DNA from 4 places in the Streptomyces sp. NPDC040410 genome. Region 3 is predicted to be linked to each of the others. Evidence: riboswitches for the same ligand, from Rfam matches in the RefSeq annotation. Region 3 holds a riboswitch; each other region holds the start of a gene.

Region 1 (7,314 bases), on a different contig from region 3:
GCACCTCGGCGGCGAAGCGGCGGATGTCGCGCTCGCGCGCGACGGCGGCGATGTGTTCGAGGAGGGCCGAGGCGACCCCGCGGCCCTGGTGGGCGTCCTGCACGAGGAAGGCGACCTCGGCCTCGTCCGCGGGCGCGGAGGCGGGCATGCCGCCGGCACCAATACGGTCATAGCGTACGGTGGCGATGAAATCGCCGCCGATCGTGGCCGCGAGTCCCACCCGGTCCACGAAGTCGTGGTGCGTGAAGCGGTGGACGTCCTTGGCGGACAGACGAGGGTAGGGCGCGAAGAAGCGGTAGTACTTCGATTCGTCCGAGACCTGCTCATAGAAGCTGACCAGGCGGTCTGCGTCATCGACGGTGATCGGGCGGATGTGTGTGGTGCCGCCGTCGCGCAGCACCACGTCGGCCTCCCAGTGGGCCGGGTACTCGTGCCTGTCCGACGGGGTCTGCATGGGCCCCAGAGTACGGCTCGCGTACGACAACGGGGCGAGGCAGTCTGTGGAGAACGGATGCCGGACCGAGGCCGCGGTCCGACGCCACCCGGGGCGGGACGAGGGCCCGCTCCGGCATGCTTCACGATGTGGGAAACTGGTCTAGACAACCCTGAGACAGTGAAGGGCAGCATCACATGGCTGAGCGCCGCGTCAACGTCGGCTGGGCCGAGGGCCTCCACGCCCGCCCCGCTTCCATCTTCGTCCGGGCCGCCACGGCCGCAGGTATCCCGGTGACGATCGCCAAGGCCGACGGCAACCCCGTCAACGCGGCCTCCATGCTGGCCGTTCTGGGCCTGGGCGCCCAGGGCGGCGAGGAGATCGTCCTCGCCTCCGACGCCGAGGGTGCGGACGTCGCGCTCGACCGCCTCGCGAAGCTGGTCTCCGAGGGCCTCGAGGAACTCCCCGAGACCGTCTGAGCACCCCACGCAATTGATGGCCGCGGCCGTCGCCGATTCACAGAAGGGCTCGTCCGAATTACCGGGCGAGCCCTTCGCATTTCCCTCTCACGGGCAGCAAAAATAATCCCCCTCGAATTACCCACCTCTTTGTATACGGCGCCCGTGTTAATGCCGCAGGCCCGACATGTTTACGGGATGTTGCGAGTTCCTCACACGGTCGGTCCGGTCCCCTCCCCCGTTGAAGCGCAACCGGTGCGCGGCCGTCGAGCGCTCCGTGTGCAGCGTCGTGACCGACCGCGCGCGCTCACTGTCGCCGCGCGCCACCGCATCCACGATCGCGCCGTGCTCCACCCAGGACTCCACCGGGCTGGCGGGCGCCTCCACCGTGTACATCCAGGCGATCTTGTGGCGCAGCTGGGTCAGCATCGAGGACAGCGCGGGGCTGCCGGACGCCTGGGCGAGCGTCTCGTGGAACCAGCCCCCCAGGGAGCGCAGATCCTCGCTGTTGCCCCTCTTGGCGCGCTCCTGGCCCAGCCTCACGAGGCCGCGCAACACCTTGAGATGTGCCTCGGTGCGCCGCTGGGCGGCGCGCGAGGCTCCGAGCGGTTCCAGAAGCATGCGCATCTCCAGGAGGTCGGCACCCTCCTGCTCGGTCGGCTCCGCGACGCACGCGCCGGCGTGCCGCCGGGTCACCACGAAGCCCTCGGCCTCCAGCGTGCGCAGGGCTTCGCGGACGGGGACGCGGGAGACGCCGTAGCGGCGGGCGAGCAGTTCCTCGGTGAGCCGGCTGCCGCGCTCGTAGACACCGGCGACGATGTCGTCCCGGATCGCGGTGCATACCGAGTGCGCCGGAATACGCATGACCGACCTCCGCCTTAATCCCCGTGAAACGTCGATGATTGACGTGTGTTCAATGACTCTATTGCAACGAGCCGGAATATCCGACGGCGGGCCTGAATCCAGGCCTATTTTTTGGACAACGCGGCCCCCGAAACGCCGAAAGCCCCGGCTCGGTGAGCCGGGGCTTCGGGATGCCGTGCCGTGGGTCGTCAGATCTTCACACCGTGCGATCGGAGGTAGGCGACGGGGTCGATGTCCGAGCCGTACTCCGCGGTCGTACGGGCCTCGAAGTGCAGGTGCGCTCCGGTGACGTTGCCGGTTGCGCCGGAGAGGCCTATCTGCTGGCCCGGGGTGACCTTCTGGCCCACCGAGACACCGATGGACGACAGATGGCCGTACTGGGTGTACGTGCCGTCGTTCATCTTGATCACGATGTTGTTCCCGTAGGAGCCGCCCCAGCCGGCCTCGACGACGGTGCCGGAGCCGACCGCGTGCACGGAGGTGCCGCTCGCGGCGTGGAAGTCGACACCGGTGTGGCTGCCGGAGGACCAGACGCCTCCGCCCGCCTTGTAACCGGTCGAGACGTAGGAGCCGGAGACCGGGGCGACGAAGGTGTTGAGGCGCTCGCGCTCGGCCTCGCGCGCGGCACGCTCCTTGACCTCGCGCGCCTCCTTCGCCTCCTCGCGCGCCTCCTTCGCCTCCTCGCGCGCCTTCTCGGCCTCCTCCGCCGCCTTCCTGCGCGCTGCCTCCTCGGCCGCCTTCTTGTAGGCGGCTTCCCGGGCGGCCTCCCGCTGTGCGTCGGCCTGTGCGTCGATCTGCTCGGCGACCGTGTCGCCGATCTTGATGACCGGGGTGAGGCCGGTCTGCTCGGCGGAGGTCTCCGCGGCGAGCGCCGGGGCGGCGATAGTGCCGATGGCGCCGGTGGTGGTGAGGGCCGCGACGCCCGCCACACGGGCGGTGGTGCGGTGCATCCTGCTGGGACGACGGTGCTTCCCGGTGGCGCGGGTGAACGCCATGTAGTGGCTGGTCCTTTCCTTCCTTCTCGCCTACCGGGTTAGCTGACGGGTTCGGAGCAGGAAGGTCTCCTACGGACACCCTCGCGGTGCGCGCGGGCGTCCGATTCACCCCAGGGACTGCGTGGGTCCCCGGCTCCCCTGGCTCGCGCCGTACGGGGACTCGGCGATGACTGTCCGGTGCCGCGGGCGCGGCGCACTGCCTGACGAACAGCCGGACCGACGCTAGACGCGGCGTCTTTCAATCCCCAAACGGATCACGCCTTTTGTAGCGCACGCCACAGGGCAGACAGGCAACCACTCCCTCAATTCGGACATACGCGGGCCCTGATGACGCTTCAGTCACCAGGGCCCCAGTGCGCGTGTGCTTCTACTCGGCCGACACGACGGTGACTTCACCGATGCCGAGGGCCTCGACGGGCTCCTTGATCTGCGCCGCGTCGCCGACCAGGATCGTCACCAGACGGTCCACCGGGAAGGCGCTCACGGCCGCCACGGTGGCCTCGACGGTGCCGGTCGCGGCGAGCTGCTGGTACAGCGTCGCCTGGTAGTCGTCGGGCAGCTGCTGCTCGACCTGGTCCGCCAGCGTGCTCGCCACGGCAGCGGCGGTCTCGTACTTGAGCGGCGCCACACCGACGAGGTTCTGCACGGCGACGTCGCGCTCGGCGTCGGTGAGGCCCCCTTCGGCGAGCGTGCGCAGCACCGTCCACAGGTCCTGCAGCGCCGGGCCGGTGTTCGGGGTGTCGACCGAGCCGCTGATGGCGAGCATGGCGGCGCCCGTGCCGTCCGGGGCGGACCGCAGGACCTGGCCGAACGCCCGCACGCCGTAGGTGTAGCCCTTCTCCTCGCGCAGGACGCGGTCCAGGCGGGAGGTGAGCGTGCCGCCGAGGCAGTATGTGCCGAGCACCTGCGCGGGCCACACGCGGTCGTGCCGGTCGGGGCCGACGCGGCCGATGAGCAGCTGCGTCTGGACCGCGCCGGGGCGGTCCACGATGACGACCCTGCCGGTGTCGTCGGCGGTGACCGGCGCGACCGGCCGCGGCTGGGCCGAGGAGCCGGTCCAGGCGCCGAGGGTGTCGCCGAGCAGCGCGTCGAGGTCGATCCCGGTGAGGTCGCCGACGACCACGGCGGTGGCGGTGGCCGGGCGGACGTGCTTCTCGTAGAAGGCGCGTACGGCCGCGGAGTCGATGGCGGCGACCGTGTCCTCGGTGCCCTGGCGCGGGCGCGACATGCGCGCGGTGGCCGGGAACAGCTCCCTGGAGAGCTCCTTGGCGGCCCGGCGGGACGGGTTGGCCAGCTCGTGCGGGATCTCGTCGAGCCGGTTGCGGACGAGGCGCTCGACCTCGCTGTCGGCGAAGGCGGGCGCCCTGAGGGCGTCGGCCAGCAGGCCCATCGCCTTGGGCAGGCGCGAGGCCGGCACTTCCAGGCTCAGGCGGACACCGGGGTGGTCGGCGTGCGCGTCGAGGGTGGCGCCGCAGCGCTCCAGCTCGGCGGCGAACTCCTCCGCGGAGTGCTTGTCGGTGCCCTCGGAGAAGGCCCGCGCCATGATCGTGGCCACGCCGTCGAGGCCGGCCGGCTCGGCGTCCAGGGGAGCGTCCAGGAGTACCTCGACGGCGACTACCTGCTGGCCGGGGCGGTGGCAGCGCAGGACCGTCAGACCGTTGCCGAGCGTCCCGCGCTCGGGGGCCGGAAACGCCCACGGCCTGGCCTCGCCGGCCTGGGGCTGGGGGTGGAAATGCATCGTGGCGAGCTCGGTCACTTGGCCGCCTCCTCGTTCTCGTCCTCGTCGGCGGTGTTGTCGGTGCTCTCAGTGCCCTCGACGGGCTCGTAGACCAGGACGGCTCGGTTGTCGGGGCGCAAGCGGGCCTGGGCGACCTCCTGGACCTCCTCGGCCGTCACGTCGAGCACACGCTGGACGGCGGTGAGGGCGAGCTGCGGGTCACCGAACAGGACGGCGTAGCGGCACAGTTCGTCGGCGCGGCCCGCGACCGTGCCGAGGCGGTCCAGCCACTCGCGCTCCAACTGGGCCTGGGCGCGCTCCATTTCCTCGGCCGTGGGGCCCTCCGCGGCGAACCGGGCGAGCTCCTCGTCGATGGCGGCCTCGATGACCGGCACCTCGACGTCGCCGGAGGTCTTCACGTCCAGCCACCCCAGGGACGGCGCGCCCGCCAGCCGCAGCAGGCCGAAGCCGGCCGCGACGGCCGTACGGTCGCGTCGTACGAGCCGGTTGTAGAGGCGGGAGGACTCGCCGCCGCCGAGGACGGTGAGCGCCAGGTCGGCCGCGTCGCACGCGCGCGTGCCGTCGTTCGGCAGCCGGTAGGCGGCCATCAGGGCGCGGGCCGGGACCTCCTCCTCGACGACCTCGCGCAGCTGTTCGCCGATGATCTCGGGCAGCGCCCCGTCGCGCGGGGCGGACTTGCCGTCGTGGGAGGGGATGGAGCCGAAGTACTTCTCGATCCAGGCGAGGGTCTGCTCGGGATCGATGTCGCCGACGACCGACAGGACGGCGTTGTTGGGCGCGTAGTACGTACGGAAGAACGCGCGCGCGTCCTCCAGGGTCGCCGCGTCCAGGTCGGCCATCGAGCCGATCGGGGTGTGGTGGTAGGGGTGGCCCGCCGGGTAGGCGAGGGCGGTCAGCTTCTCGAACGCCGTGCCGTACGGAACGTTGTCGTATCGCTGCCGGCGCTCGTTCTTGACGACGTCCCGCTGGTTCTCCATCGACTCGTCGTCGAGAGCGGCGAGCAGCGAGCCCATGCGGTCGGCCTCCAGCCAGAGGGCGAGCTCCAGCTGGTGGGTGGGCATGGTCTCGAAGTAGTTGGTGCGCTCGAAGCTGGTGGTGCCGTTGAGCGAGCCGCCCGCGCCCTGGACGAGCTCGAAGTGTCCGTTGCCCTTCACCTGGGCGGAACCCTGGAACATCAGGTGCTCGAAAAGGTGAGCCAGGCCGGTACGGCCCTTGACCTCGTGGCGCGAGCCGACGTCGTACCAGAGGCACACCGCCGCGACCGGGGTCAGATGGTCCTCGGAGAGCACCACGCGCAGGCCGTTGGCCAGGCGGTGCTCGGTCGCTGTCAGGCCGCCGGAGCCTGCCTGGGCTGTGGCCGTGTGACCCATGGGCATGTCGTCCCTTCGATCGCGGATGCGGTTGTTGAAAACCGCGGTTTTCCTGCTGTCCTGCCACTGTATGCAAGCGCGCGCGGCCTCGGCGAAGTTCCCGCAGGACGTACGCCGACAGCGGATCGCGTAGCCTGCGGACGTGCCGTCCCGCCGAACGCGGGGGGGGCACCTGCGAACGCCGGGCGGGACAGCTGAGGTCGGGTCGTCGTCCGGGTTGTCAGTGCCGCGGTCCACAATGGTCCGCGTCAGATCCCGTCACACGCTTCAGCACGATCAGAAATCAGGAGGAGCCGGCAGCGATGGCCCGCCGCAGCACGAAGACCCCGCCGCCCGACGACTCGTACGAGGAGAAGATCCTCGACATCGACGTCGTCGACGAGATGCAGGGCTCCTTCCTCGAGTACGCGTACTCGGTCATCTACTCCCGCGCCCTGCCGGACGCCCGCGACGGCCTGAAGCCGGTGCACCGCCGCATCGTGTACCAGATGAACGAGATGGGACTGCGCCCCGACCGCGGGTATGTGAAGTGCGCCCGCGTGGTCGGCGAGGTCATGGGCAAGTTGCACCCCCACGGCGACGCGTCGATCTACGACGCGCTGGTGCGCATGGCCCAGCCCTTCTCGATGCGCGTGCCGCTGGTCGACGGCCACGGCAACTTCGGCTCACTGGGCAACGACGACCCGCCGGCCGCCATGCGGTACACCGAGTGCCGGGCGGCCGAGCCGGCCAGCCTGATGACGGAGTCGATCGACGAGGACACGGTCGACTTCGCACCCAACTACGACGGCCAGGAGCGGGAGCCGGCGGCTCTGCCCGCCGCCTTCCCGAACCTGCTGGTCAACGGCGCGTCGGGCATCGCTGTGGGCATGGCGACGAACATGCCGCCGCACAACCTCGCCGAGGTCGTCGCGGCCGCCCGTCATCTGATCCGCCACCCGAACGCGGACCTCGACGCCCTGATGAGGCACGTCCCCGGCCCCGACCTGCCCACCGGCGGCCGGATCGTCGGTCTCGCCGGCATCCGGGACGCGTACGAGACGGGCCGCGGCACCTTCAAGATCCGCGCGACGGTGTCGGTGGAGACGGTGACCGCGCGCCGCAAGGGCCTCGTCGTCACCGAGCTGCCCTTCACGGTCGGCCCGGAGAAGGTGATCGCCAAGATCAAGGACCTGGTCGGCTCGAAGAAGCTGCAGGGCATCGCCGACGTCAAGGACCTGACCGACCGCGCGCACGGTCTGCGCCTGGTCATCGAGATCAAGAACGGCTTCGTGCCGGAGGCGGTCCTGGAGCAGCTCTACAAGCTGACGCCGATGGAGGAGTCCTTCGGCGTGAACAACGTGGCGCTGGTCGACGGCCAGCCCCTCACGCTGGGCCTCAAGGAACTCCTGGAGGTCTACCTCGACCACCGCTTCGAGGTCGTACGCCGCCGCTCCGAGTTCCGACGGGCCAAGAG
Region 2 (7,314 bases), on a different contig from region 3:
TCGTCCCAGGCCCGGCGGTCCTGGATGGTCTTCAGGGACCACAGGTCGAGCACCGGGCAGCCGTACCGGTCGGCGATGGCCCGCACATGACCGTTGTAGGTGGCGATCTTGCCGCGCAGGTGCTTGAGAACGGGTACGCCACGGGTGTCGAAGCCGGTGGTCACCATGACGGTGCCACAGACCTCGGTGAGCCGGGCGATCGCCCGCTCGAAGCGCTCGGCGACCTCGTCGGGGTCGGTGCCGGGCCGGATGATGTCGTTGCCGCCGGCAGAGAACGACACCAGGTCCGGGGCCAGTTCGACGGCCTGCGGAAGCTGGTCCTCGACTATCTGGTCGAGGAGTTTGCCGCGCACCGCGAGGTTCGCGTATCTGAAGTCGCCCTCGGGCCGCCGGTCCGCGAGCAGTACCGCGAACCGGTCGGCCCAGCCGACGAACGCCCCGTCGGGGCCGGGGTCGCCGACGCCCTCGGTGAAGCTGTCCCCCACCGACACGTACGACCCGATCACTGATCTGCTGTCACTCTTCGAATCGTCTGCCACATCGGCCCATGATTCACCTTCGGTTGTGACCTACGCGATCGTAGGAAAGGGTTGACGACCGGTGAGATAAGCCACTCCTAAAGGGCTCACCAAACCAGGAATAAGCCTCTGATCAAGGATGTTGCGGCGTGGACTGCCGCACTCGGAAGTCGCCGCCGGGACACACCGAAGGCCGGACCCGGGGATCGGGGTCCGGCCTTCGGCAGCGTGTCGGGCAGGTGTGGTCGTACGCCGGCCTCAGCCGACGGCGACGCCGTGCGAGCGGAGGTACGCGACCGGGTCCACGTCCGAGCCGTAGTCCGGTGTGGTGCGGATCTCGAAGTGCAGATGAGGTCCGGTGACGTTGCCGGTCGCTCCGGAGAGGCCGACCTGCTGGCCCGCGCTGACGGTCTGGCCGGCCGAGACGGAGAGCGAGGACAGGTGGCCGTACTGCGCGTAGTAGCCGTCGTTCAGCTTGATGACGACCTGGTTGCCGTATGCGCCGCCCCAGCCCGCGGAGACGACCGTACCGGCGGCCACGGCCTTGAGCGACGTGCCGGTCGGGACGACGAAGTCGACGCCGGTGTGGTAGCCGCTGGACCACATGCTGCCCGCCACGTGGTACGCCGTGCCGACGGAGGCACCGCTCACCGGGAGGGCGTAGCCGCTGGAGGTGGCAGCGGACTGGGCGGCCTGGGTGGTGGCCGTCGTCTTCTTCGAGGCGGACGAAGACGAAGACGCCTTCGCGGAAGAGGGCTTGGCCGAGGACGACTTCGCGGCGGACGAATTCGCCGATGAGGACGACGGCCTTGCCTTCGGCTTGCTCGTCGCGGCCTTCTTGTTGATGCTGAGCCGCTGCCCGGGGTGGATCAGCGACGGGTTGTCGCCGACGACATCACGGTTGTCCTGGTAGATCCTCTGCCAGCCACCGCTGACATGCTGCTCCGCGGCGATCTTCGAGAGGTAATCGCCCACGCGCACCGAATAGATCCGCACATCCACGTTCTGCGCGGTGTCCTTCTTCCCGGTCGCCTTCTTCGCGGCCGGAGCTGACTGCACGACCTTTTCCGAAACATTCTGGGAAACGGACTGGGCAGTGGCCGCATGGGCGCCGGTGGCTCCCATGAAGGGGAGGGCGAGTGCGGCGCCACCGGTTCCGGCGACGGCGATCGAGCGGGTGAAACGACGGGACTTGGGACGGCGATGCTTACCCTTCGCGGGCATGGCGAATTCCTCTCCGGCGCCTGCGAGGTGAGCTGTCGGGTGCGGACTGGAGATGCCCGGCCACGTCGAAACGCGGCTTTACCCCTAGCCGTTCCGGAGACCGGAACAGGCGGTTGTACCTGTGGGTCCCCCGCTCCTGCCGTGCACGGGTGAGTGTGTGCGGGCTCCGGGCGGCGGCAGGATTGGGCGTCCGTCCGGATCGGTGGCGAACGTAAGCGACCAAGACGCAATGGGACAACCAACAGGTTCCGTGCGAATGCGTTTTACTAGATCCCTTACGGGAATTTACGGTCACCGTGCGTGAATCAAGCGGCCGCCACTCTCCTCAAAAGCCCTTGAAAAGCACCTGAATTACGTGAACATGACGGGCGACGCACGGTCACGAATATGACGCTGCTCACGCGCCTCACCCCAGGACGCCATATTCCAGAAGGAGTTGGAATGAAGGCTGCAATTCGGACAGAAGGCCCAGATGTGGCCGAGCCGGAAAACCGCCGCATCGAGGTCGCCATGCAGTCCGGTCCGCAATCCGTGATGCGGCAACACCGCACCACGGTGAACTCCGCCCGTTTAGCGGCATTTATACGGCACTGTCGGGCCGGGACCGCACAGCCGCAGCGCCGGCACGGGCTCGCCGTGGCCGGAGCAGGGCTCGAAGCGACGCCGGGGTGTGTCGCCCACAGCCGGTCCAACAGGCCGTACGAGGCCCGCACATGGTCGACCCGGAGGCGCCGCGGACACGGCTCGCCGGGCCAGCCGGCGTCGGTGAAGCAGCGGCTGAAGTCCTATGTGACGTAGTCGACCGGCGCGCTGGAGAGCAGGCCGTGGGGCTGCCCCCGGAGGTACTCCTGGACGTCTTCACAGGCGAGGTGCGATACAAGCTGATTGCGGCTTCCATGCGCTTTCGTCCGGGTTGGAACTGCACCCAGTCGGGGTGCACGCGGTGCAGGTCGCTGTCCGATCGGCCATTTCCGGCTCGATCCCAGAGGGCGAACCGCATGCCGAGCGCGTGCACGGCCGGCCCGGTGTCCCGGAACACCAGCCGCAGCCCGTCGTCCGCCACCTCGTGCCGCTCGAAGGTCCACTCGATGCCGCGCCGTCCTCACTGCCGGTCGGCCCGGACAGAAGCCGCATAGAGCCGTTTTCGGCAATCTCCAGCATCAGGACCTTGCAGATCCGAACAGGTGCAATCAAGGCCCAACATCATCAATGGTCGCGGGGGTGTGAGGCAACGCCTGTGGACAACTCATTGCCCCAGGAATCCATGTCGTATCGTCGAGAGCGCGCCCGTCGATGAGCCGCGTCGACGGGCTGGATTGGGAGGAGCCCCCGTGACGCAGCAGGTCCCGTCGACCGAGCCCGAGCTGGCCGGAGTGCGCAACTTCCGTGACGTCGGCGGACTGCCGACGGCGGACGGGCGGCGGGTGCGGCACGGAGTGCTGTTCCGCAGCGGCCACCTCGCCCATGCGACGGAGGAGGACGCCGCCTTCCTCGGCTCCCTGGGCCTGCACACGATCTTCGACTTCCGCAACGCGGCCGACCAGCGGCTCGAAGGCCACGACGTCGAGCTGCCCGGCGTGCGCAATGTGAACATGCCGCTGAGCGACCCCGCGGACGGTGCCGAGTTCTGGAAGATGGTCCGAGACGGCGAGATCGACCAGCTGCGCGCGATCCTCGCCGACGGCAAGGCCGCGAACCGGATGATCACCTCCTACCGCAGGATCATCAAGGAACGGACGGCCGAGCACTCCCGGGTGCTTCGCTCGCTCGCCGAGGACAGCGTCCCCGCCCTGATGCACTGCGCGGCGGGCAAGGACCGGGCGGGACTGTCCATCGCGGTGACCCTGCTCGCCCTGGGCGTGGAGCGCGAGGCGATCCTCGCCGACTACCTGGAGTCCAACGCCACGCACCGCCGCTACAAGGTGCACCGCAGCAGCAAGTCCGCCGCGGCCTACTCCCCCGAGGTCATGGAGCTGCTCAGCCCCCTGTTCGACGCCCGCGCCGAGTACCTTACGGCGGCCCTCGAGACCATCGAGGAGACGTGGGGCGGCGTCGACGCCTACCTGGAGAAGGGGCTGTGCGTCACCCCGGAGATCCGCGAGCGGCTGCGGGAGCGGCTGCTCGACTGACTCCTCAGCCTCTTGCGAGTCGAGGTGCGCGCTGTCGCCGGGCACCCGACCGGGACGCGGACGGACAGTGCCCGCACGCCGCGTCCCTCGGCAACTGTCTCATCGCTGCGAGACGGCCTTGCCCGAGAGGCAAAAGCTCAGCGGTTCGCCACCGCCTGCTTCACCAGTGTCTTGCCGAAATCCCACATCAGCCCGCCGCCGCTGTGCGCGTCGTCCATCACCGCGGTGAACGCGTCCACGAACCGGTCCACTTCCCGCTCGCCGACGATCAGCGGCGGGATCAGCTTGATCACCTCCAGGTGGTCGCCGGAGACCTGGGTGAGGATCCGGTGCCGCTGCAGCAGCGGGACCACCACCATCTGCGCGAACAGCCCCTTGCGCGCGGCCTGCAGCATGGCCCAGCGGCTGCGCAGCTTCAGCGACCTGGGCCTGCCGAACTCGATGCCGATCATCAGGCCCCGGCCGCGGACGTCGGCGAGCAGCTCGTACTTGTCGATCAGCGCCGCGAGCCGGGACCTGAGTTGCTCCCCCGTCGCGCGGGCGTTGGCGACGATCTGCTCGTTCTCCATGACGGACAGCACGGCCAGGCCCGCCGCCATGGCCTGCGCGTTGGACCCGAAGCTGGCCGAATGGACCAGCACCCGGTCCATCGACGAGTAGACCTTCTTGAAGATCCAGTCCCTGCCCAAGGTGGCGCCCACCGGTACATAGCCGCCGGACAGGGCCTTGGCGACGCACACCAGGTCCGGCTCGACGCCCTCTTCGTGCTGGTAGGCGTAGAAGTCGCCGGTCCGGCCGAGGCCAGTCTGCACCTCGTCCGCGATGAGCAGCGCCTTGTGCCTGCGCAGCAGCTCCTGGGCGGCACGCAGGTATCCGGGCGGGGCCTCGTGCACGCCCTTGCCCTGGATCGGTTCGACGATCAGGGCGGCGACGTCGCCCTTCTTCAGCTCCCGTGCCAGGGCGTCGAGATCCCCGAGCGGGACGGCCGTGTCGGGCAGCAGCGGGGCGAAGCCGTCCCGGAAACCGCCCTCGCCGTTGACCGAGAGCGACCCCGTGGTCAGCCCGTGGAAGGCGTGGTCGCAGTACAGGACCCGCGGCCTGCCGGTGGCGTAGCGGGCGAACTTCAGCGCGGTCTCGACCGCCTCCGTACCGCTGTTGCCGAAGAACGCGCGGTCCAGGTGCGGGCTGTGCGCGAGCAGCTTCTCCGCCAGCAGTCCGGGCAGCGGCTGGCAGTCGAAACGGGTGAGGTCGGCGAGCTGGGCGTCGAGGACGTCGTGCAGCGCCTTGCGGACGACGGGGTGGTGGCGGCCCAGGCCCATCACCCCGAACCCGGCGAGCATGTCCAGGTATTCGTCGCCGTCCGCGTCCCAGAAGTACGCGCCCTCGGCCCGCTCGTAGACCTTGTCGAAGCCGATGGTGTGCAGCATGCGCGGGAGCTGGTGGTTGAGGTACCTGCTGTACAGCTCGTAGCGCTCGGCTCCGCGCCCGGCCAGGAGGGCACCGAGATCGAACTCCTTGGTCATTCGGCCTTCTCCTTGACTGGCACGACGGCTGGACCGTCGTGGCTGCCTCCGGCCTGATCCTTGACGGCCAGGCTCGCGCTGATCCGGCCGGCCACATCGACGGGCGTGAGCCCGATGTCGGCCAGCACCTCCCCGCGCTTGGCGTGCGCGAGGAACTGCTCCGGAACGCCGAACCGCCGTACGGGTACGTCGACTTCGGCGTCCCCCAGCGCCAGCGCCACCGCGGCGCCGACCCCGGACGCGCGGCTGTTGTCCTCGACGACCGCGACAAGACGGTGTCCCGCGGCGAGGCCGGGGAGCGCCGGGTCGACGGGCTTGACCCAGCGGGGGTCGACCACCGTGGCGCTGATCCCGCGGGCCTCCAGCAGCTCGGCGGCCCGGAGGCACACCGGTGCCATCACACCGACGGCGACGAGCAGCACCTCGGGCGTGTCCGGCCCGCGGTGCAGGACGTCCATTCCGCCGACGCGGTCGATCGCCGGCAGCGACGGCCCCACCGACTCCTTCGGGAAGCGCACCACCGTCGGCGCGTCGTCGACGGCGACGGCCTCCCGCAACTGCGCCCGCAACTGGTCGGCGTCGCGCGGTGCGGCGATCCTGAGGCCCGGCACGACCTGGAGGATCGACATGTCCCACATGCCGTTGTGGGAGGGTCCGTCGACGCCCGTGACACCGGCTCGGTCGAGGACGAAGGTGACCCCGCAGCGGTGCAGCGCCACGTCCATCAGGAGCTGGTCGAAGGCACGGTTGAGGAAGGTGGCGTACACGGCGACGACCGGGTGCAGTCCGCCGGTGGCGAGGCCGGCCGCGGAGACCGCCGCGTGCTGCTCGGCGATGCCGACGTCCCACACGCGGTCCGGGAACCGGGTGGCGAACTTGCCGAGGCCCACCGGGTGCAGCATGGCCGCCGTGATCGCCACGACGTCCTCCCGCTCCTCGCCGATCCTGACGATCTCGTCGGCGAACACCGAGGTCCAGGACGGGCCGTTGGACGGCGCGAGGGGTTCGCAGGTGAGCGGGTCCATCACGCCGACCGTGTGGAAGTGGTCCTCCTCGTGGGCGAGCGCGGGCTCGTACCCTCGGCCCTTCTCCGTCAGACAGTGGATGAGGACCGGCCCGTGGAAGCGTTTCGCGCGCCGGAGCGCGGACTCGACGGCCCCCACGTCGTGCCCGTCGATCGGGCCCACGTACTTCAGGCCCAGGTCCTCGAACATGCCCTGCGGCGCGAACGCGTCCTTGAACCCCTTCTTCGCACCGTGCAGCGACTCGTAGACCGTGGTGCCGATGACGGGCGTGCGCAGCAGCACGTCCTTGCCCCAGGCGAGCACTCTCTCGTAGCTGTCGGTGGTCCGCAGGGTGGCCAGGTGGTTCGCGAGTCCGCCGATGGTCGGGGAGTACGACCGCTCGTTGTCGTTGACGACGATGATCAGCGGCCGGTCCTTGGCGGCCGCGATGTTGTTGAGCGCCTCCCAGGCCATGCCGCCGGTCAGCGCCCCGTCGCCGATCACCGCGACTACGTGCCCCTTCTCGCCCTGCACCTGGCGGGCCTTGGCGAGCCCGTCGGCCCAGCCGAGCGCGGTGGAGGCGTGGCTGTTCTCGATGACGTCGTGTTCGGACTCCTCGCGCGAGGGGTAGCCGGACAGCCCTCCTTTGCCGCGCAGTTTGGAGAAGTCCTGACGGCCGGTCAGCAGCTTGTGCACGTAGCTCTGGTGGCCGGTGTCCCACAGGATGCGGTCCACCGGTGACTCGAAGACCCGGTGGAGCGCGACGGAGAGTTCCACCACGCCCAGATTGGGCCCGAGGTGTCCGCCGGTCCTGGCGACCGCGTGCACCAGGAACTCCCTGATTTCTTCGGACAGTTCACCGAGTTCCGGCTCGGACAGCGCCTTCAGGTCGCGTGGTCCCCGGATGTTCTCCAGA
Region 3 (7,314 bases):
GATGTCGGCGATCTACGACACGATGCGGTTCGTCGCCTGCGACGTGGAGACGGTCTGCCTGGGCCAGGCCGGCTCGTCCGCCGCGGTGCTGCTGGCCGCCGGGACTCCGGGCAAGCGGTTCGCGCTCCCGGGTGCGCGGGTGGTGATCCACCAGCCGGCACTGCCCGAGCCCGTGGAGGGACAGGCCATTGATCTCGCCGTCCGGGCCGACGAGTTGGCCCGCGTCCGCGGCCGCCTCGAGGAGATGCTCGTACGGCACACGGGCCGCCACCCGGAGCAAGTGAGCGCGGACATCGAGCGGGACATGATCATGGACGCGCAACAGGCGCTGGAGTACGGCCTGGTGGACCGGATCATCCCCGGCCGCAAGGCCTCCCGCACCGCCCCCGGCGCGAGGTGAGCCGCCCGATGCTGCCGCCGGAGCTGCCGCCCCTGCCCGCCCTGACCCGCGCCGAGGGCGAGTTGATCGACCGCTACCTCGACGTGGTCGACCTGCTGGGCCGCATCAACCCCGCGCATCACGGGGACACGTACCGCGGACTGCGCGCAGCCCAGGCGCTGGTCACCAAGGCGGCCGAACTGCGCGACGCGCTGGACCTGATGCACCGGCGGGGCGAGACCGAACTGCACGCCCCCACGCTGGCGCGCGCGCTGCGCGTGCTGGACGGGGAGCGCCGCACGGCCCGGGTCACCGTGCCCGCGCGCTCCGACAGTTGAGGCATGCGCATCCGATCCCGGGCGATCCGCCACAGCGGCGGAGCGTCCGGAACCGGGTTGAAACGGACCAAATGACGTACCGCTGATTGGAGTAGACGCCCCTCCTTTTTCAGGACCGCCCAAGTTGCACAACGCGCGTAGCCCAGAGGCGGAACGGAACATTCCATTGCTGGTCCGGGGGTGCGCGACCCCCTCAACGCCCCTTCGAACACGGGGGTGTCCACCCGAACGGGTGAGTGGTGAGTAACAACACAAACCCCCGGTTCCGTTGGGCTTTCAGGCCATCTGTGAGTCAAGATCCCTGTCTGACGACAAGCCCCCGCCGCAGCGGCGGGGCGGTCCGGGCGGACGCCGAGTCCTGCCGCCGCCCGGATGACCGGTCGACAGGAGTGGATCGGCAGGAGTGGAGGACCCAATCACGACGGGTCGCCGGGACGGTCGTCTCCGAATGGGAGATGCCGGTCCGAGCAGCCCTTGGGGTGAAGCCGCAGCCGCGGCCGGGCAACTTCGCCAGCCCGAATCCGACAGGTCATCCTTCACAGGCGGCTGACGAAGGGTTGCGCATGACTGCGCTCAATCGTGTCCCGTCGCTCATGGCCCGGGCCTCCACGGCCTCGGCACTGACCATCGCCGCGGTGGGCGGCTCGATCGTGGTCCCCGGTGTCGCCACCGACGCCGCGGCAGCCACGACGGCGACGAAGGCACTTCAGGTGGCGGCCTCCAAGAAGGGCTCCCCCTACAAGTGGGGCGCCACCGGTCCGCGCCGGTTCGACTGCTCCGGGCTCACGCTGTACTCGTTCAAGAAGGCGGGCAAGACACTGCCCCGTACGGCGGCCCAGCAGTACAACAAGACCCGCCACATCTCGGCCAAGAGCCGCAAGGCCGGAGACCTTGTGTTCTTCCACTCGGGCTCCAGCGTCTACCACGTGGGCATCTACGCCGGGAAGGGGAAGATCTGGCACGCCCCGAAGACCGGGGACGTGGTGAAGCTGCAGAAGATCTGGACGAGGAGCGTCTGGTACGGCCGGGTCAGCTGACTCCCCCGGGGAGGCGGCGGTCACCTGACAAGCCGCCGCCTCCCCGGGCCCTCAGGCCCTCAGGCCCTCAGGCGGATCATGCCGGACAGCCCCTACGGCTCCTGCTGCCCGGCTGCTGTCACCGGCTGCTGTCCCGCTGCCGTCACCGGCTCGGCCGGCAGGGACCACGGCAGTTCGATGGAGACCGTCTTGCCGCCCTCACGGGTCGGCCGCACTCTCAGCCTGCCGCCGCACTCCGCGGCCAGCCAGCGAATGATCACCATGCCACGGCCGTTGTCCTGCTGGACGGCGGCCGGCAGGCGTTTGGGGAAGCGCGGATGACTGTCGGTCACGCCGATGCGCAGTTGTTCGTCGCGGTCGAGCGCGATGTCCACCGTGAAGGTGGGTGACTGGCCCAAGGTGTGCTGTACGGCGTTGGTGGCGAGTTCGGAGACGATGAGCCGGATGGTGTCGGCCAGTTCCACGTCCTTCGGCAGTCCCCACTCCGCCAGGGTGCCCACCACGTAGGTACGGGCCGCGGAGACCGAGGCGGGATCGCTCGGCAGAGTGACGGATGATTCCAGATGGTCTGCCATGACGACGTCGTCCCTTTCCCACGGGACCGCAGTCCGACACGGAGCGGATGGTTCGAGTACGGTCCCGGACTGGTGCTTCGTCGCCAGACTGCCATTACCGCGCCGGTCAGGATGGCGATCCACCAAGATCTGCATATATCTGTCGCTCAAAGCGGTGAACTCTCCGACGGAAGAGCGTATTTGGGCGGCCCGGAAGGAGTAAGGAGTTGCGCATGCAGCACGGTCCCGCGGTGCGCCGGCGGAAGCTTGGTGCCGAACTGCGTGCGCTGCGCACCGGCGCGGCACTCACCAGTGGCGAGGCGGCCCGTCTGGTGGGCTGGCACCAGTCGAAGGTGAGCCGGATCGAGACCGGCGCCAGCGGGGTGAAACCGGCCGACGTGCGGTTGCTTCTCGACGCCTACGGCGTGGCGGAACCCCAACTGCGGGAGTTGCTGCTGGCCTTGGCGAGTTCCGACGACGGCGGCGGACGGCACCACTGGTGGCACGCGTACCGCGGAGTGCTGCCGCCGACCTACCGGGACTTCATCAGCCTGGAGTCACAGGCCAGCGCGATGCGCACGCTGGAGACCTCTGTCGTCCCGGGGCTGCTGCAGACACCCGAGTACGCCCGGGCGGTGACCCGGGCCGCGGTGGACGGCCTGGACGACGAGCGGCTGGACGCACTGGTGGAAGTGCGACTGGCCAGGCAGGACGTGCTGCGGGCCGAGCCGCCGCTGCGGCTGAGCGCGGTCCTGGACGAGGCGGTGCTGCGCCGCGAGGTCGGCGGTCCCGGGGTGATGGCGCGGCAGCTGGAGCGGCTGGTGGAGTCGGCACGACTGCCCCAAGTGCGCCTGCAGGTGCTGCCGTTCGCGGCCGGGGCGCATATCGGCGTGACCGGGCCTTTCGTTATCTTCTCATTTTCGCGCACTTCTGATCTAAATGTGGTTGTTCTCGACCACTTGACGAGTAGCCTCTACCTCGAACGGAAAGAAGACCTGGAGGCCTACACCGAGGCCTTCAACTCTCTTCGGATCCACGCCCTTTCGCCCGAGGACTCGTTGGATTACATCGCCGGGATAGGTGCCGGCGCGTAAGGAGGCACCATGTCAGCACTGCCTCGGAACGTACCTTCCAGCACCGCTCTGCACGACGTGCGATGGCTGCGCAGCAGCTACAGCACGGGAGCGAACAACTGCGTCGAGACGGCTCGCCCGCTGACCGGCCCAGGAGCCGGACTGCTCGCCGTACGCGACTCCAAGGACCCGGCCGGGCCCGCACTGCTCTTCTCCCCCGGGAGCTGGGCGGGATTCACGGCCGGGATCGTTTCAGATCACTTCTGATCGTTCCACAGCGCGCACTGCGCGGCCGTGTCACGCCGACTCATGGTCGCGTTTCGCCGATCACATGTACAGCGCGTTCGATCTGCGCCTCGGAGAGGTCCGCGCGGGCGGTCAGCCTCAGCCGTGAGATGCCGTCGGGCACGGAAGGAGGACGGAAGCAACCCACGGCCAGCCCGGCCGCGCGGCAGTCGGCCGCCCACTGCACGGCCCCCTCCGGGGACGGCGCGCGCACGGAGACCACTGCCGCGTCCGGACGTACCGCCTCCAGACCCGCGGCGGTCAGGCGTGCGTGCAGCTCGCCCGCCACCGCGCGCGCCCGCTCCGCCCGCTCCGGCTCGCGGCGCAGCAGCCCCAGGGCCGCCAGGGCCGCGCCCGCCGCCGCGGGGGCGAGGCCCGTGTCGAAGATGAACGTCCGGGCCGCGTTGACCAGGTGGTCGATCACCCGGGCGGGGCCCAGCACGGCTCCGCCCTGGCTGCCGAGCGACTTGGACAGCGTGACCGTCACGACGACGTCGTCGGCGCCCGCGAGCCCCGCCGCGTGCGGGGCGCCGCGGCCGCCGTCGCCGAGCACGCCGAGGCCGTGGGCGTCGTCCACGACCAGCCCCGCTCCGTGCTCCCGGCACGCCTCGGCGAGCGCGGACAGCGGGGCGGCGTCGCCGTCGACGGAGAAGACCGTGTCGGACACCACGACGGCCGGCCCGTCCTGCGTCCGGAGTGCCTTGCGCACGGCGTCGGGTTCGGCGTGCGCGACGACCTGTGTCGTGCCCCGGGCCAGCCGGCAGCCGTCGATCAGCGAGGCGTGGTTTCCCGCGTCGGAGACGATCAGCGAGCCGTGCGGGGCGAGCGCCGTGACCGCTGCGAGGTTGGCCGCGTACCCGGAGGAGAGGACCAGGGCCGCCTCGAAACCGCAGAAGGCGGCCAGCTCGCGTTCCAGCTCGGTGTGAAGATCCGTGGTGCCGGTGACGAGCCGGGAGCCGGTCGCGCCGCCGCCCCAGGTGCGCGCGGCACGCGCCGCGCCCTCGGTGACCTCGGGATGCCGGGCCAGGCCCAGGTAGTCGTTGCTCGCGAGGTCGAGCAGGGGCGAGTCGGCGGGGCGGGGGCGCAGGGTCCGTACGAGTCCGGCGCGGCGGCGCGCTCGCGCCTGCTCGTCGATCCAGCCGAACGCCATGGGTCCTCCGGGGCTTTTGTAGGCAGTGAACAGACCCTAGCGGTACGTTTTGCGACCGACGGTGTGGCAATACCCACACGGCTGACGGGCTCTGTTTGTCCGGTCTCTCCTTGGCCGCGGGCGGTCCTTTAAGACAGGATCGGCTCTCATGGACCTGCTGAACACACTGGTGGACAAGGGGCTTCGGCGCGAGGTGCCGACCCGCGAGGAGGCTCTTGCCGTCCTCGCCACCTCCGACGACGATCTGCTCGACGTGGTGGCCGCGGCCGGAAAGGTACGCCGCCACTGGTTCGGCCGACGCGTGAAACTCAACTACCTCGTCAACCTGAAGTCCGGCCTGTGCCCCGAGGACTGCTCCTACTGCTCCCAGCGGCTCGGCTCCACCGCCGGCATTCTGAAGTACACCTGGCTCAAGCCGGACGAGGCGTCCGAGGCCGCCGCGGCCGGGCTGGCGGGCGGCGCCAAGCGGGTATGTCTGGTGGCCAGCGGCCGCGGGCCGACGGACCGTGACGTGGACCGGGTCTCGGACACCATCAAGGCGATCAAGGACCAGAACGAGGGCGTCGAGGTGTGCGCCTGTCTGGGCCTGCTCACCGACGGCCAGGCCGAGCGGCTGCGTGAGGCGGGCGCCGACGCGTACAACCACAACCTCAACACGTCCGAGGGGACGTACGGGGACATCACGACCACGCACACCTACGCCGACCGCGTCGACACCGTTCGGAAGGCCCACGCGGCCGGCCTGTCCGCCTGCTCCGGCCTGATCGCCGGCATGGGCGAGAGCGACGAGGACCTGGTCGACGTCGTCTTCTCGCTCCGCGAGCTGGACCCGGACTCGGTTCCCGTCAACTTCCTGATCCCCTTCGAGGGCACCCCGCTCGCCAAGGAGTGGAACCTCACCCCGCAGCGGTGCCTCAGGATCCTCGCGATGGTCCGGTTCGTCTGCCCGGACGTCGAGGTGCGGATCGCGGGCGGCCGCGAGGTCCATCTGCGCACCATGCAGCCGCTGGCCCTGAACCTGGCCAACTCGATCTTCCTCGGCGACTACCTCACCAGCGAGGGCCAGGCCGGCAAGGCCGACCTGGAGATGATCGCCGACGCAGGGTTCGAGGTGGAGGGCGCCGACCAGGTGACGCTGCCGGAGCACCGGGCGGCGGCCGCGGGCGGGTGCGGATCGCAGGAGAGTGCCGGGTGCGGGGGCCACTCGGGCGGGGGATGCGGGTCCCACGAGAGTGCCGGGTGCGGGTCCCACGAGGGGGGCGGCGTGTGCGGTACGGCTGCCTCGGCCACTCCGGCCGCGCCGGTCAACGAGGCCCGTACCGATCTCGTCGCGGTACGCCGCCGGGGTGCCGGCACGGATCTCGCGCCCAATGCCTGACCTGAGCGTGCGCCAGCTGCTGGAGCTCGACCGGCGGCACGTGTGGCATCCGTACGGTCCCATGCCCGGCCGCCAGGAACCGCTCGTCGTGGAATCGGCGAGCGGGGTGCGGCTCAGGCCCGCCGACGGCTCGGCCGAACTCGTCGACGGCATGTCGTCCTGGTGGTCGGCGATCCACGGCTACAACCACCCCGTGCTCAACGAGGCGGCACGCGAGCAGCTCGGGCGGATGAGTCACGTGATGTTCGGCGGGCTCACCCACGAGCCCGCCGTACGACTGGCGAAGCTCCTTGTCGACATGTCGCCCGACGGCCTGGAGCACGTCTTCCTCGCCGACTCCGGATCGGTTTCGGTCGAGGTCGCGGTCAAGATGTGCCTGCAGTACTGGCGCTCGCTCGGCCGGCCCGGCAAGCAGCGCCTGCTGACCTGGCGCGGCGGCTACCACGGCGACACCTGGCAGCCGATGTCCGTGTGCGATCCCCAGGGCGGGATGCACGAGCTGTGGAGCGGGGTCCTCCAGCGCCAGGTGTTCGTGGACCCGCCTCCGGCCGAGTACGAGGAGTCGTACGCGGACCAGCTGCGTGCGGCGATCGAGCGGCACGCCGACGAACTCGCCGCGGTGATCGTCGAGCCGGTGGTGCAGGGCGCGGGCGGGATGCGGTTCCACTCCCCCGCCTATCTGCGGGTGCTGCGCGAGGCGTGCGACGCGCAGGGCGTGCTGCTGGTGTTCGACGAGATCGCCACCGGTTTCGGGCGCACGGGCGCCCTGTTCGCCGCGGAGCACGCGGCGGTGACGCCGGACGTGATGTGCGTGGGCAAGGCGCTGACCGGCGGATACATGACCATGGCGGCCACGCTGTGCACCTCGCGCGTCGCCGACGGCATCTCGCGGGGCGACGTGCCGGTGCTGGCCCACGGTCCCACCTTCATGGGCAACCCGCTCGCCGCCGCCGTCGCCTGCGCCTCGATCGGGCTCCTGCTCGGCCAGGACTGGCTGGCGGAGGTCAAGCGGATCGAGGCGGGCCTGCGAGACGGGCTGGCGCCCGCTCTCGGGCTGCCGGGTGTGAAGGACGTACGGGTCCTCGGGGCCATCGGGGTGGTCCAGCTGGACCACGACGTC
Region 4 (7,314 bases), 150 kb from region 3:
GCCGTGACGGCGGAGGCGGACGGCACCTTCACCGTGCGCATCGCCGCCTCGGACATCGGAACCGGGGCGCGCACCGCGCTCACCCTGATCGCCGCCGACGCACTGGAAACGGCACCGGAACGCGTCCGTGTGAACATCGGGGACAGCGACTTCGGGCCGGCGTTCATCGCCGGCGGCTCGATGGGCACCCGCACCTGGGCGTGGGCGGTCACGGCAGCCGCCGGTGAGCTGCGAGAGCGGCTCGCCCCGGGCGGCGCCGTTCCCCCGGAGGGGATCACCGTACGGTCGGACACCACCGAGGCCGTCGTCGCCCTCGCGCGGAAGGAACGGCATTCGTTCGGAGCGCAGTTCGCGGAGGTCGCCGTGGACGTCACCACCGGCGAGGTGCGCGTGCGGCGCATGCTCGGCATCTTCGCGGCGGGCCGGATCGTCAACCCGCTCACGGCGCGCGGGCAGTTCGTGGGCGGCATGACCTGGGGCATCTCCATGGCCCTGCACGAGGAGGCCGTACGGGACCATGCCACGGGCAGCCACTACGGCGCCGACCTCGCGGGCTATCACGTCGCCACGCACGCGGACGTACCGCACCTGGAGGCGGACTGGCTGGACGAGGACCCGGACGCGGACGATCCGGTCGGGATCAAGGGCATCGGCGAGATAGGCATCGTGGGAGCCGCGGCGGCGATCGCCAACGCGGTCTGGCACGCGACCGGTGTACGCCACCGGCACCTGCCCATCCGGCCCGACCGTGTACTGATGGCAGGCCCGCGTGCTTGACATCGCCGGGGAGTTGTACCGCTGGATGGAGGAGGGCCGGGAGTTCGCCGTGGCCACCGTCGCGGCCGTCGGCGGCAGCGCACCGCGCGGCCCGGGCGCCGCCCTCGCCGTCGACAGCGAGGGCACGGCCATCGGCTCGGTCTCCGGTGGCTGCGTGGAAGGAGCGGTGTACGACCTGTGCGTGCAGACGCTCCAGGACGGCGAGACCGTTCTCGAACGGTTCGGGTACAGCGACGAGGACGCCTTCGCCGTAGGACTGACCTGCGGCGGTGTCATCGACGTTCTGGTCACGCCGGTCGGCGCGCAGTCGCCCGCCCGAACGGTGTTCCGGGCGGCGCTGACCGCCGCCCTCCGAGGCGAGCCCGCGGCCGTCGCCCGGGTTGTCCGCGGCCCGGACGAACTCCTCGGCAGGGCCCTCCTTGTGCGCCCCGACGGGGCGGCGGAAGGAGGGCTCGGCGCCCACGCGGAGCTGGACCGGACGGCGGCCGCCGAGGCCCGGGCCATGCTGGACACCGGCCGCACCGGCACGGTCGACCTCCCGGAGGACGGATCGCACTGCCCCGGCGGCCTCACGCTGCTCGTCGAGTCCAGGGTGCCGGCGCCCCGGATGATCGTCTTCGGTGCGATCGACTTCACCGCCGCACTCGTGCGCGCGGGCAAGTTCCTCGGCTACCACGTGACCGTGTGCGACGCCCGCCCCGTCTTCGCCACGCGGGCCCGTTTCCCCGAGGCCGACGACATCGTGGTCGACTGGCCGGACCGCTACCTGCGGCGCACCGGGACCGACGGCCGCACGGTCCTGTGCGTGCTCACCCACGACGCCAAGTTCGACATCCCCCTGCTGACGGCGGCCCTGCGGATGCCGGTCGCGTTCGTCGGGGCGATGGGCTCGCGCCGTACCCACGCGGACCGCGAGCGACGGCTGCGGGAGGCCGGTGTCGGCGAGCGGGAACTGGCCAGGCTGCGGTCGCCCATCGGCCTCGACCTCGGCGCCCGTACTCCCGAGGAGACCGCCCTGTCCATCGTCGCCGAGATCGTCGCGGCCCGGCGGGGCGGGACGGGCGTTCCGCTGACCGGCTCGGGGACGCCGATCCACCGTGACGGGGCAGAACGGGGCGCGGTGGCGGCGGCCTGACGGACGGGACGGCCGACTGGTGCCGTCCGGGACGCGGGCGTACCGTCGAACGGTGGACCGCAGTGGACGGAACCGTTCACTGATCCCTCGCGAGGGTTCGACCGACCCCCGAGAGTGCGACATGCCATGAGCAGCAGCCCCCAGCCGACCTCCGCAGAACAGACCACCGCCCGGGAAGGCGGCGGTGGCGGAAACCTGATGGCGCTGCTGGTCATCGCGTCGTGTCAGCTGATGGTGGTCCTCGACATCACCATCGTGAACATCGCGCTCCCGCACATCCAGAGCGCCCTCGACTTCTCCACCACCAGCCTGTCCTGGGTGATCAACGCGTACACGCTCACCTTCGGCGGGCTGCTGCTGCTCGGCGGCAGGACCGGCGACATCCTCGGCAGACGGCGCGTCTTCATCTTCGGCGTGCTGCTCTTCGTGCTCGCCTCCCTGCTCGGAGGGCTCGCCCAGAACGAGGCCCAACTCCTCGGCGCACGCGCTCTCCAGGGCGTCGGCGGCGCCATCGCCTCTCCGACGGCCCTCGCCCTGATCAGTACCACCTTCCGTGAAGGACCCGAGCGCAACCGGGCGTTCGGCGTGTTCGCCGCGGTCTCTGCGGGCGGCGGCGCGATCGGGCTGCTCGCCGGCGGTGTCCTCGTCGAGTGGCTGAACTGGCGCTGGGTGCTCTTCGTGAACGTTCCGATCGGACTGCTCATCGCCCTCGCCACGCCCCGCTGGATCAAGGAGTCCGAACGTCACCCCGGTCACTTCGACATCACCGGCGCGCTGACGTCCACCGTCGGCATGGTGCTGCTGGTGTACGGGTTCATCAGAGCCGCGCAGGAGGGCTGGCGGGACGCGCTCACCCTCGCCTCCTTCGGCGCGGCCGTCGTTGTCCTCGTGGTGTTCATCCTGGTCGAGAGGCGTTCCAGACAGCCGATCACGCCGATGCACATGTTCGCCGACCGCAACCGCGCGGGCACGTACGGAATCATGCTGTGCCTCGCCGCCGCGATCTTCGGCATGTTCTTCTTCCTCACGCTGTTCGTGCAGAACGTGCTGGACTTCAGCCCGTTGCAGGCGGGGCTCGCCTTCCTCCCCGTCAGCGCGGTCATCGCGATCGGCGCCGGGCTGGCCTCCCGTTTCCTGCCGACGTACGGCCCCAAACCGTTCATGGTGGTGGGCGCGATCCTCGCCGCGGCGGGTCTGGCCTGGCTGACCCTGACCGACGTCCACTCCACCTACGCGGGCAGCGTGCTCGGTCCGATGCTCGTCTTCAGCCTGGGCATGGGCATGGAGTTCGTCTCGCTCACGCTGATGGCGCTCTCCAACGTCCCCGTCCAGGAGACCGGTGCGGCCTCCGGACTCCTCAACGCCACCCAGCAGGTCGGTGGTTCGCTCGGACTGTCCATCCTGGTCACGATGTTCGGCACGGCCAGCAACAACGAGGCGGAGAAACAGGTCCCGGGCTTCCTGGCGCAGGCGACCCCGGCCGAGCGCCTGCGGTTCGAACGCACCGGGCAGCTCCCGGCGCCCTGGTCCGACGAGGTCCTCACCGCCGGGGCCTCGGCCGCCTTCGTCATGGCGGCGATCTTCACCGTGGTCGCCGCGCTGATCGCCATCGTGGTCATCCAGGTCCGTCCCTCCGACCTGGAACGCCTCCAGGGCGGTGGAGGCCCCGGCCCCACGTGAGGCCGGGAACCGCGCGGTGAGACCCGCAGGTCACGGCAGGGGACGGGGAAAGGTCCTCAGCTTCGGGGAACCCGGCGGCATCGGTGCCGATCTTGCGGTAGACGGCGGAGAGCAGCTGCTTCACTCCTTGCTGGGTGAGGCGCAGTTCCTTGGCGGCCAACGCCGACGGGTGGTCCTGGACGGTCAGTTCGACGGCCCGGCGTTCCCACCCCGTTCCGGCCGCATGACGTGCCGTGACAGGCGTTCTGTCCTGCCCGGCCCCGTCGTGCTGCGCGAACGGGAACCCGGCCCGCAGCGGGCCCATGGCCTCGTCCCCGAGCCGGCCGAACTCCGCGGCGGCGCCGGGCGACACGCCGACCGTGCCGCCCCTTTGCCGTGTCGGCCCCGTCACCGGACGGGCGCGGGTCGAAGCCGCGGTGGGTTTGCTCTCCTTTGGCAGCCCGCGCGGCCGCCAATTGTCAGGCGAGCCGCACGGCTCCGCGGATCGCCGACTCCCCGACGTTGTAGACCGACTCCTCGCGTATGTACGCCCCCGGCTCCGGTGCGTGGATCATCAACCCGTCGCCGGTGTAGAGGCCGACGTGAGTGAGGTCGTCGTGGAAGAAGACCAGGTCGCCGGGCAGGACGGTGCTGAGGGGGATCACGGTGCCGGCGTTCGCCTGGTCGGGTGCGGAACGCGGGAGTGCGACGCCGGCGGCCTTCCAGGCGGCCTGGGTGAGGCTCGCGCAGTCGTACGAGTCCGGTCCGGTCGCCCCCATGACGCACGGCCTGCCGGTCTGGGCGCGCGCGAAGGCGAGGGCGCGTTCGGCCTTTCCGCCGGTCACCGGATCCGCGGTGCTGACGGCGCCTGCGGGACGGACCGCGTCGAAGGCCGTGGTGGTGGCCGGGCCGGGTGAGGGCTGCTGTTGCCGCCAGGCCGCTTCGCCGGTCTGCTGCCGGGCCACTTCGCCGGTCTGCTGTTGCCGCCGGGCCACTTCGCCGGTCTGCTGGGGCCACGCCATGCTCTCGGCCGGCTGCTGCTGGGGCCACGCCTCGTTCGCGGCGGGCTGCTGCAGGGTCCACGCCGCCTCCTCGTCGGCGGGGCGATCCGGCTCCGGCGTGGCGAACCGGGGGGCGTCGGCCGGCGCGGCCTCGAGCGCCGCGACCGGCGTCCTCTGCTGGATGTGCCGGGACAGCAGCTCACGGGCCTCGGCGAGCTTGTGCCGGCTCTGCTCCTTGGAGGTTCGCAACGCCGACCGCTCGTCCTTGACGGCCGGCGCGGGCAGGGCAAGAGGCGCGCGCTGTCCCGTCTCCGGTGCGGCCGGCAGCGCGGGTACGGAAGCGGGAGCCGGCGGCCCTGCGGTCAGCTCCAGTACGGGCCTGGAGGCCGACCCGGCGGGCAGCTCCCGTACGGCGGCGGAGGCTCTCTCTGCCGTCAACTCCGGTAGAGCAGCCTGCCGTTCCGCGGGCCGGGACTGGGCAGCGGCCGCCGGCATCCTGTCGCGCGGCAGCACCGCCGGAACGGTCGGACCGAGGCGCGAGCGCGCCATGTCGAACCACTGCCGGGCCACGTCGTCGAGCGCGGGATCCGAGCGCCCGGCCCCCTCGGCGGGCGCCCCGCCCGCGCGGCGCGAACCCGACGGCGTCGCACGGGTCGCGTTGGAGGTACCGGAGGCGGTCTCGGCCTGGTCATAGAGCGCGTTGACCCGCTGCTGGACCTCTTCGCGGCTCGGTCCGTCGTCCCCGGGCGTGGCGTCGGCTGTCTGGGAGAACAGGGCCACAGAGGTAAGCGCCGCCGTCGCGAGGGCGGAGTTGCGCATGCCGGGGAGGCTGAGACCTCGGGGGCGCGACGATCGTTCCGGCGCCATGAGGGACGTACTCCTTCCGTGCTCCGCCTACCGAGTTAGCTGACGGGTTCGGGCGGACGATCCGGAAGGTGTGCCCTACGACCCCTCCCCGAAGGGCGGTTGGGCCGATTCACCCCGAGTTTCGGTTGGGTCCCCGGTTCCGGCCTGCCTTACGGCGCACCGGACTCGGCGGAGGCTGTGCGACCCGGCGCGGTCCGCCGGAGGGAGTCGAACAGCCCGCCGTCAACCTAACCAACTTGTGTGCCTCGTGTGAAGGTTGAAGCCCCGAATGTCCGATACGTAATGGTGACCTTCGTTGTGCCGAGGAGTGACCGGCGGTCAGCTCGGGCCTCGCCCGGCCCGCCAGGCAGTAGTGGTCCAGGACGGTTTCCTCGACGGCCGGGAGGCTCCGGCCGAGCCGCAGGGCCGGCTGCACGGCGACCTGTGGAACGGCAACGCGCTGCGGGGCGCCGACGGGCATGTGTGGCTGATCGACCCGGCCGCGCACGGCGGCCACCGCGAGGCCGACCTGGCGATGCTCAGGCTCTTCGGGTGCCCGCATCTGGGACGGTGCTGGACGGCTACCAGCAGGCGGCGCCGGCGGAGTGACCGCCGACGCCGCCCGGTGCGACGTCGAGGGCGAGGAAAGCGAACGGGCTAGTGACAGGCCGCCGCAGCGGAATGAGAAGGAAGCCCGTTCATGGCCTCGCCGCGCTCCACGCTAGCAGTCAGCCGGGGATCACGTCGCGCAGGTTTTCGGGGGTGATGACCCGGGAGTCCGGGTGCAGGCCGTCGGGACGCTCCAGGCCGATGTAGGTGACCGGGCCGTCCGGCACCGTCCTGCCGTCCCACGACGTCACGGTCGTCGTCGCGTCGTCGGACATCAGGTCGATCAGGTACCGGACCGTGAGCTGCTCGCGCTCGACGATCCCGCGCAGCAGCGTCGCGACCGACACCCGGTTCTCCTCGACCCGGTTGGCCGACGGAGTGCCCTTCAGGTACAGGTGCAGCCACTTGGCCTGCCACCGGCCGTCGTGCCCCCGCCGGAACGCCAGAGGCAGCGCGACCCGGCCGGGACCACGCAGCTCCGACTTCATGCGCACGGTGCGCGGTTCGAACGGCCGGCCCTGCTGGTCGGCGTCGCGCAGCATGAAGCCGAAGAACGACTCCTCGACCTCCTCGAACCCCTCCCCGGAGAAGATGTTGACCTGCGGGACGATGAACGTGCCGCGAGCGGCGCCCAGCCTCAGGTTGATGAACTCCGAGGCGCCGTCGGGCGCTTCGGTGATGTCGCCGGAGTGCTCGCCCTCCAGGTCGGTCAGGGCGGTGTAGGACAGCCAGGTGATCACCGTGTAGTCGGCGTCCAGCAGCAGCGCCGACAGGTCGTAGTCGGTCACGTGCTCCCTCTGCTTCCAGTACACGAAGAAGCGCAGCAGTTCGCCGTCGACGGGGGAGACGGAGCCGCGCGGCAGCACGCCGAGACCGGATGCGGTCGCCTTGCCGCTGAGCGGAAGCGCCACGTCCAGGACGTCCGGGTCGACCAGCAGGTGGCCCGGGTCCGGGAGCCGGCGGCGCGTCTCGGCGTCGAGCGAGGCGATCAGACGCTCGCGGTCCGCCGACAGTACGGGCAGGCGGGTGTCGGGAGCGACCCAGGCGCGGCCCGAGCGGTTGACGAAGACACGGCGGGCGGCGGGCTTCTCAGGATCCGCAGGACGGCTCTCAGGACGCTTCTCGGGCCGGCTCTCTTCGCCGCGGTTGTGCAGGTGCTCGCGGACCGACAGCACGACCCGGCCCGAGACCAGCGGGGCGACCTGCTCGGCGGCGGTGATGACGGCATCCCGCTCGTCCTGGCCGGAGGCCGACCGCAGCAGCCGGTCCAGCGAACGGAACAGCTTG

The links. Region 3 has a riboswitch for cyclic di-AMP ahead of ACZ562_RS22645 (C40 family peptidase). Riboswitches for the same ligand answer to the same signal wherever they lie in the genome.
Region 1: it holds a riboswitch for cyclic di-AMP, as region 3 does, so the genes downstream of both, ACZ562_RS34355 (M23 family metallopeptidase) here and ACZ562_RS22645 (C40 family peptidase) in region 3, are expected to answer to the same signal.
Region 2: it holds a riboswitch for cyclic di-AMP, as region 3 does, so the genes downstream of both, ACZ562_RS01415 (M23 family metallopeptidase) here and ACZ562_RS22645 (C40 family peptidase) in region 3, are expected to answer to the same signal.
Region 4: it holds a riboswitch for cyclic di-AMP, as region 3 does, so the genes downstream of both, ACZ562_RS21960 (C40 family peptidase) here and ACZ562_RS22645 (C40 family peptidase) in region 3, are expected to answer to the same signal.

Annotation. Positions count from the first base shown of each region.
Region 1 covers NZ_JBVIVK010000028.1:46,593-53,906, forward strand. Annotated here, with positions in the region: gene ACZ562_RS34340 (bifunctional acetate--CoA ligase family protein/GNAT family N-acetyltransferase) at 1-454, opposite strand, end outside; gene ACZ562_RS34345 (HPr family phosphocarrier protein) at 631-912, shown strand; gene ACZ562_RS34350 (GntR family transcriptional regulator) at 1,060-1,755, opposite strand; gene ACZ562_RS34355 (M23 family metallopeptidase) at 1,944-2,750, opposite strand; cyclic di-AMP (ydaO/yuaA leader) riboswitch at 2,764-2,926, opposite strand; gene ACZ562_RS34360 (M16 family metallopeptidase) at 3,118-4,506, opposite strand; gene ACZ562_RS34365 (M16 family metallopeptidase) at 4,503-5,864, opposite strand; gene ACZ562_RS34370 (DNA gyrase/topoisomerase IV subunit A) at 6,161-7,314, shown strand, end outside.
Region 2 covers NZ_JBVIVK010000001.1:317,393-324,706, forward strand. Annotated here, with positions in the region: gene ACZ562_RS01410 (SGNH/GDSL hydrolase family protein) at 1-506, opposite strand, end outside; gene ACZ562_RS01415 (M23 family metallopeptidase) at 777-1,742, opposite strand; cyclic di-AMP (ydaO/yuaA leader) riboswitch at 1,745-1,904, opposite strand; partial or broken gene ACZ562_RS01420 (alpha-galactosidase) at 2,094-2,757, opposite strand; gene ACZ562_RS01425 (tyrosine-protein phosphatase) at 3,074-3,871, shown strand; gene ACZ562_RS01430 (aspartate aminotransferase family protein) at 4,009-5,394, opposite strand; gene dxs (1-deoxy-D-xylulose-5-phosphate synthase) at 5,391-7,314, opposite strand, start outside.
Region 3 covers NZ_JBVIVK010000011.1:182,375-189,688, forward strand. Annotated here, with positions in the region: gene ACZ562_RS22635 (ATP-dependent Clp protease proteolytic subunit) at 1-400, shown strand, start outside; gene ACZ562_RS22640 (hypothetical protein) at 409-717, shown strand; cyclic di-AMP (ydaO/yuaA leader) riboswitch at 1,135-1,277, shown strand; gene ACZ562_RS22645 (C40 family peptidase) at 1,281-1,754, shown strand; gene ACZ562_RS22650 (ATP-binding protein) at 1,847-2,329, opposite strand; gene ACZ562_RS22655 (helix-turn-helix domain-containing protein) at 2,542-3,402, shown strand; gene ACZ562_RS22660 (DUF397 domain-containing protein) at 3,412-3,648, shown strand; gene ACZ562_RS22665 (8-amino-7-oxononanoate synthase) at 3,689-4,816, opposite strand; gene bioB (biotin synthase BioB) at 4,965-6,194, shown strand; gene ACZ562_RS22675 (adenosylmethionine--8-amino-7-oxononanoate transaminase) at 6,187-7,314, shown strand, end outside.
Region 4 covers NZ_JBVIVK010000011.1:34,048-41,361, reverse strand. Annotated here, with positions in the region: gene ACZ562_RS21975 (xanthine dehydrogenase family protein molybdopterin-binding subunit) at 1-777, shown strand, start outside; gene ACZ562_RS21970 (XdhC family protein) at 770-1,912, shown strand; gene ACZ562_RS21965 (MFS transporter) at 2,039-3,592, shown strand; gene ACZ562_RS21960 (C40 family peptidase) at 4,051-5,391, opposite strand; cyclic di-AMP (ydaO/yuaA leader) riboswitch at 5,448-5,620, opposite strand; partial or broken gene ACZ562_RS21955 (fructosamine kinase family protein) at 5,828-6,018, shown strand; gene ACZ562_RS21950 (TerD family protein) at 6,147-7,314, opposite strand, start outside.